Regions from separate parts of the Streptomyces sp. DSM 120436 genome, predicted to be linked through region 1. Evidence: riboswitches for the same ligand, from Rfam matches in the RefSeq annotation. Region 1 holds a riboswitch; the other holds the start of a gene.
The links. Region 1 has a riboswitch for glycine ahead of gcvT (glycine cleavage system aminomethyltransferase GcvT). Riboswitches for the same ligand answer to the same signal wherever they lie in the genome.
Positions count from the first base shown of each region.

Region 2: it holds a riboswitch for glycine, as region 1 does, so the genes downstream of both, gcvP (aminomethyl-transferring glycine dehydrogenase) here and gcvT (glycine cleavage system aminomethyltransferase GcvT) in region 1, are expected to answer to the same signal.

Region 1 is NZ_JBSKBS010000001.1:2,820,328-2,823,723, forward strand. Features, by position in the region: gene gcvH (glycine cleavage system protein GcvH) at 1-371, opposite strand, end outside; gene gcvT (glycine cleavage system aminomethyltransferase GcvT) at 495-1,613, opposite strand; glycine riboswitch at 1,687-1,810, opposite strand; glycine riboswitch at 1,811-1,911, opposite strand; gene ACWH4W_RS12895 (AAA family ATPase) at 2,134-2,838, shown strand; gene ACWH4W_RS12900 (enhanced serine sensitivity protein SseB) at 2,846-3,396, shown strand, end outside.
Region 2 is NZ_JBSKBS010000002.1:943,552-946,947, reverse strand. Features, by position in the region: gene ACWH4W_RS26300 (DNA polymerase IV) at 1-436, shown strand, start outside; gene ACWH4W_RS26295 (PRC-barrel domain-containing protein) at 1,239-1,613, opposite strand; glycine riboswitch at 1,727-1,822, shown strand; gene gcvP (aminomethyl-transferring glycine dehydrogenase) at 1,997-3,396, shown strand, end outside.

The DNA of each region.
Region 1 (3,396 bases):
GCGATGAACGCGTCGTACTCGGCGGCGGACAGCAGGTCGGCCGGTTCGTCGGTGACCCGCACCTTGAACAGCCAGCCGCCCTCGAGGGGGGCCGAGTTGACCAGCGCCGGGTCGTTCACCACGTCCTCGTTGATCTCGGTGACCTCGCCGGAGACGGGGGAGTACAGGTCGCTGACCGACTTGGTGGACTCCAGCTCGCCGCAGGTCTCGCCCGCGCTCACCGTGTCACCGACCTCGGGGAGCTGGACGAAGACCACGTCGCCGAGCGCGTTTGCCGCGTGCTCCGTGATGCCGACCGTCGACACGCCGTCCTCGGCGGCCGACAGCCACTCGTGCTCCTTGCTGTAGCGCAGCTGCTGGGGGTTGCTCATGGCTGGAATTCTCCTGTACGCGGGAAACTGCTGATGACGGGGACGGCGCGGGACGCGGCCGGACGGGTGGGGCGCCCGGCCCGCGGACGCGCGGGGACGGCCCGGGGGCCGTCTACGACGGTGTCACTTCCGCCGCTTGTAGAACGGCAGCGCCACGACGTCGTACGGCTCGTGGCTGCCGCGGATGTCCACACCGACGCCCTCGGCGCCCGGCTCGGCGTGGCTCGCGTCGACGTAGGCCATGGCGATCGGCTTGCCCAGGGTGGGGGAGGGGGCGCCGGAGGTGACCTCGCCGATCACCTCGCCGCCGGCCACCACCGCGTACCCGGCGCGCGGCACCCGGCGGCCGTGCGCCACCAGGCCGACCAGGACGCGGGGCGGGTTCTGCGCGGCGCGCCCGGCCGCCTCGGCGAGGGCGGCGCGGCCCACGAAGTCGCCCTCCTTCTCGAACTTCACCACCCGGCCCAGACCGGCGTCGAAGGGCGTGAGGGAGGTGCTCAGCTCGTTGCCGTACAGCGGCATGCCCGCCTCCAGGCGGAGCGTGTCCCGGCAGGACAGGCCGCACGGGACCAGCCCGTGACCCTCGCCCGCCTCGGTCAGCGCCTGCCACAGCTCCACGGCGCGCTCCGGCTTCACGAACAGCTCGAAGCCGTCCTCGCCGGTGTAGCCGGTGCGGGCGATGAGCGCGGGGATCTTGGCCACGGTGCCCGGCAGGCCGGCGTAGTACTTCAGGCCGTCCAGGTCGGCGTCGGTCAGGCTCTTGAGGATCGCCGGGGACTCGGGGCCCTGCACGGCCAGCAGCGCGTAGGCGTCACGGTCGTCGCGCACCTCGGCGTCGAAGCCCGCGGCCCGCTCGGTCAGCGCGTCCAGCACCACCTGGGCGTTGGAGGCGTTGGCCACGACCAGGTACTCGGTCTCACCGAGCCGGTAGACGATCAGGTCGTCCAGGATGCCGCCGTCCTCGCGGCAGATCATCGTGTAGCGGGCGCGGCCCGGCTTCACGCCCGAGATGTTGCCGACCAGCGCGAAGTCCAGCAGCGCGGCGGCCTGCGGGCCGGTGACCGTGATCTCGCCCATGTGCGAGAGGTCGAAGAGGCCGGCCCTGGAGCGCACGGCGTTGTGCTCGTCGCGCTCGGAGCCGTAGCGCAGGGGCATGTCCCAGCCGGCGAAGTCGGTCATCGTCGCGCCGAGCGACCGGTGCAGGGCATCGAGCGCGGTGCGGCGGGGTTCGTTACTGCTCATCGGTCGGTCTCCCAAGGCGATGGGGGTCCCTCCCGCGCGAGTTCATTCGAGCGTGGGGGAAGGCGAGGACGTTTCCTCCCCATCTGTCATCGGAACCTGAGAGGTTCGCCATGACCACCGGTGGTACGGCGGTCAGGACTTGCACCTTGGGTGGAGCCACCGGAGCACTGCGACGGCGGCCCGCTTTTCAGATGTGCCTCGCCCGCGCGGTAACGGTGCCTGAGAGATTCAAGGGAGGGACTTGCTCCTTCGGCGCCCCGGCGGCACACGGTGCCGGGGACTCTCCCGCGCGGATTCAAACGGCCGGTATGCAGTTGGCGCGCACATCATTGCACGCATCGCCGGACACCGGCAGGGGGACCCTTGCCGGGGGTGCACCGTTCGTGCAGGCTCGGTCACAGGGAGCTGTGACAGGCCTGTATCGGGAAGAACACGGAACCGAGAGCGACCTGGCATTACCTTCTCTTTACACACGGCGGGGATCGGACCCCTTATCCGGCCCCAGGGGAGGACGACCACGGTGAACAGGCCCACGGCGCACGCCGGCACCACAGGCGTCGCGCTGCCGCGGCAGCACGCGGACGGGGCCGGCGGCGCGGCGCCCGCCCCGCTCGTCCAGGACCTGCGCGAGCGCTCCGGCCGCAGCCCGCGCGCCCTGCTCTTCGGCCCCCGCGACCTCGTCGTCGTCACCGGACTGCCCGGCAGCGGCAAGTCCACGCTGATGCGGCGCACGGTGCGCGGCGCCCGCGTCGACTCCCAGGACGCCCGCGACCGCTGGGACCGCCGCATGCCCCGCCCGCTGCCGTACGCGGTGTACCGCCCGCTGGTCCGGCTCGCCCACTACGCGGGGCTGCGCCGCGCGCTGCGCTCCGGCCGGCCGGTCGTCGTGCACGACTGCGGCACACAGACCTGGGTCCGGCGCTGGCTGGCCCGCGAGGCCCGGCGCCGCGGGGCCGCGCTGCACCTGCTGCTGCTGGACGTCACGCCCCAGGAGGCCCTGGCCGGCCAGCTGGAGCGGGGCCGGGGCGTCTCGCGGTACGCCTTCCGCCGGCACCGCACGGCGTGCGGCCGGCTGCTGGACGCGGTGGAGGCCGGCCGGGTGCCGGAGGGCTGCGCGTCGGCGGTGCTCGTCGACCGGGACGCCGCGAACGCCCTGCGCCGGATCGGCTTCACCGGGGAACCGGTTAGCCTTTCCGCCACAGCAGTGGCACCAGGCAGGCGGTAGGCGACAGATGGACTTCCCGGCGGACATCCCGGACCGGACGCACTTCCACCCGCACGGCGGGTGGCCCGGCAACGAACTGGAGGAGGCGCTCTCCGCCTCCCTGGGCGTCCCCTCGGCGGGCCCCCGGATCGTCGAGGTGCTCGGCCGCAGCTTCCTGTGGGTGCCGCTGCCAAGCGGCGGCGGCCCGCACAGCGGCCCCCTCGACCTGCCCACCATGGAACTGGACGGCCAGGCGTACGTGCCGGTCTTCAGCTCCGAGGAGCAGTTCCGCCAGGTCGTCGGCTCCCACATGGGCTGCACCGTCGCGCCCGCCGTGGAGTTCGCCCGCGGGCTGCCCCCGCAGGCCGGCATCGTGGTCAACCCGGGCGGCACGGTCGCCGTCCCGCTCCCGCCGGCCGCGGTGGCCGACCTGTGCCGGGCCGGCCGCTCCCCGCTGGACGGCCCGTCGGGCGGCGGCCGGGTCCGGCTGTTCGAGCCCGACTGGCAGGACGACCCGGTGGACTTCCTCGCCGCGGCCTCGCAGGAGTTCGACTCCCTCGGCGTGGTGGCGACCGCCCG
Region 2 (3,396 bases), on a different contig from region 1:
GGCGGCGGCACGGCTGCTGGACTCGGTGGACACCACGGGCGGCGTACGGCTCCTCGGCGTCGGGGTCAGCGGGCTGGCCGACTACACGCAGGAGGACCTGTTCGCCCAGGCGGCGGGCACCACGGGCGCGGGGGAGGAGGCACCGGAGGGCGAGGAGCCCGAGGCCGCGCCCGAGACGCGCCCGGAGACCCCCGCCGAGCGGCACTGGCCCGCCGGACACGACGTCCGGCACGCGGAGTACGGGCACGGGTGGGTGCAGGGCAGCGGGCTGGGCCGGGTGACCGTCCGCTTCGAGACACCCGGCTCGGCGCCGGGCCGCGTGAAGACGTTCCGGGGCGACGATCCGGCATTGGAACCGGCGGATCCGCTGCCGCTGGTGGAGGGGCCACCGGGTGTGGCCGAGGCGGCGGGGGTGGCGGAGGCGCAGTCGCCGTGACGGTCACGGTGGGGCCGGCGGCTGGGGTGCGGGATGGGTGACGGTCGCGGGGAGGCGGCAAGGTGCGGTCCGTGAGCTGGGCGAGTCCACCACCGCTGGCGGAAGGGGCGGAGGCGCAGTCGCCGTGACGGTCACGGTGGGGCCGGCGGCTGGGGTGCGGGATGGGTGACGGTCGCGGGGAGGCGGCAAGGTGCGGTCCGTGAGCTGGGCGAGTCCACCACCGCTGGCGGAAGGGGCGGAGGCGCAGTCGCCGTGACGGTCACGGTGGGGCCGGCGGCTGGGGTGCGGGATGGGTGACGGTCGCCGGGAGACGGCAATTCGTGGCCCGTGGGCTGGACGGGTCCGCTGCGGCTCGTGGAAGGGCCGCCGCGCGTGGCCGAGGGGACGGGGCGCGGTTGCCGGTGACGTTCGCGGTTCACCGGGTCGTGCCCCCGAGGGAGCGGGGTCCGGTGCGCCGGGCGCTTGGATGGAGGGGGCCGTGACGGTCGGGGGGCGGCTGCCGGCGTCTGTGGCCCCGGCCCGGGTGCATCCGGTGCCGCCGGCCCGAGGGAGCGCCGGGCGTGACCGAGGCGGGGGCCTAGTCGCCGTGCCGCTCGCGGTCAGGGGCCGCGCTTCCTGAGGATGCGCGGCCCGGCGAGCCCCGCGGCCGGGGCGGTGGGCCCCGGCTCGTGGCGGTGGCGTGGGAGCCGGACACACACGGCCCCGGTGCTTCCGGCCGCATCCGTGGCCCGGCCGGGTGAGGGGAGCCGGGGCTCCGGGCCGGCCCGGCACAGGGTTCACGGGACCGCCGCCCCCGGTGGCGTCAACCGCGTTCCTCCTGGCCCGCCAGCTTGCCGAAGTCGCGGTCGGGGAGCGGGGGAGGGGAGCCCACGTCCAGGCCGTAGTGGTGGTAGAGCTGGAGCTCCTGCTCCGGGGACAGGTGGCGGCCGACGCCGAAGTCGGGGGCGTCCTTGATGAGGGACCGTTCGAACGGCACGTGCAGCGCCCCGTCGATCAGCTCGCTGGGTTCCAGGGGCACGAAGGCGTCCCGGCTGAACAGGCCGGTGCGTATCGCGGCCCATTCGGGCACGCCGGTGGCGTCGTCGAGGTAGACCTCGTCGATCGTGCCGATCCGGGTGCCGTTGCGGTCGTACGCCTTGCGGCCGATGAGGTGACGCGGGTCGATGTCGGTCTGCACGGGCCCTCCACTCGACGCGAACTCATGCGATAGCACAACAAAAAGGCACAATCGGCGGAACGGCCACTCGAAAGTACGGGTCGGGGCCCCGCTGGTACGCTGGCAACGGCCGCTGACCCCGTGCGGGAGAGTCCTCCAGGCACCACCGGAGGCGCCGAAGGAGCAAATCCTCCCCGGAATCTCTCAGGCACACGTACCGCACGGACGAGGTCACTCTGGAAAGCAGGGCGGGTGTCGACGGCTTCCGCTCTCACCGACGGTGAAAACCGGACCGCCCGCGGCGTCCCGGTGAAACTCTCAGGTTGAGATGACAGAGGGGGAGGCCGTCCGGGCACCTGCGCCGTGGTGCCCCTCGAAGGTCGTCGGACCAGGAGGCCTCCTCAATGACTGCCCCCCGTACCCCGCTCTCCGAGCTCGAACAGGGAATCCCCTTCGAGCAGCGCCACATCGGCCCCGATCACGAGGCCCGGGCGAAGATGCTGGCCCAGGTGGGCTACGGCTCGCTCGACGAGCTGACCGCCGCCGCCGTGCCCGACGTGATCAAGAACGCCGACGCGCTGGACCTGCCCGGCGCCCGGAGCGAGGCCGAGGTGCTCGCCGAGCTGCGCGCCCTCGCCGGCCGCAACCAGGTGCTCGGCTCCATGATCGGCCTGGGCTACTACGGCACCTTCACCCCGCCCGTCATCCTGCGCAACGTGATGGAGAACCCCGCCTGGTACACGGCCTACACGCCGTACCAGCCGGAGATCTCGCAGGGCCGGCTCGAGGCGCTGCTGAACTTCCAGACGATGGTCGCCGACCTCACCGGTCTGCCCACCTCCGGCGCCTCCCTGCTCGACGAGGGCACGGCCGCCGCCGAGGCGATGGCGCTGTCCCGGCGCATGGGGAAGAACAAGAAGGGCCTGTTCCTGGTCGACGCGGACGCCCTGCCGCAGACCATCGCCGTGATCGAGACCCGCGCCGAGCCGACCGGCGTGGAGGTCGTCGTCGCCGACCTGGCCGACGGCATCCCCGCCGAGCTCGACGGCCGTGAGATCAACGGCGTCCTGATCCAGTACCCGGGTGCCTCCGGTGCCGTCCGGGACATCAAGCCGGTCATCGACCAGGCGCACGAGCGGGGCGCGCTCGTCACCGTCGCCGCCGACCTGCTCGCCCTCACCCTGCTGAAGTCCCCCGGCGAGCTGGGCGCGGACATCGCGGTCGGCACCACGCAGCGCTTCGGCGTCCCGATGGGCTTCGGCGGACCGCACGCCGGCTACATGGCCGTCCAGGAGAAGATGGCCCGAAGCCTGCCCGGTCGCCTCGTCGGCGTCTCCGTCGACGCCGACGGCGACAAGGCGTACCGTCTGGCGCTGCAGACGCGCGAGCAGCACATCCGCCGCGAGAAGGCCACCAGCAACATCTGCACCGCGCAGGTGCTGCTCGCCGTCATGGCCGGCATGTACGCCGTCCACCACGGCCCCGACGGCCTGCGGACCATCGCCCGCCGGACCCACCGCTACGCCGCGATCCTCGCCGAGGGGCTGCGCTCCGGCGGCGCCGAGGTCGTCCACGGCTCCTACTTCGACACCCTCACCGTGCGGGTCGCCGGGCGGGCCGCCGAGGTCGTCGCCGCCGCCCGCGACCGCGGTGTGAACCTGCGTCTCGTCGACGCCGACACCGTCTCCGTCGCCTGTGACGAGACCACCACCCGCGACCAGCTCACCGCCGTGTGGCGCGCCTTCGGCGTCGAGGCCGACGTCGAGGCCCTGGACGCCGCCGCGCGGGACGCCCTTCCGGACGC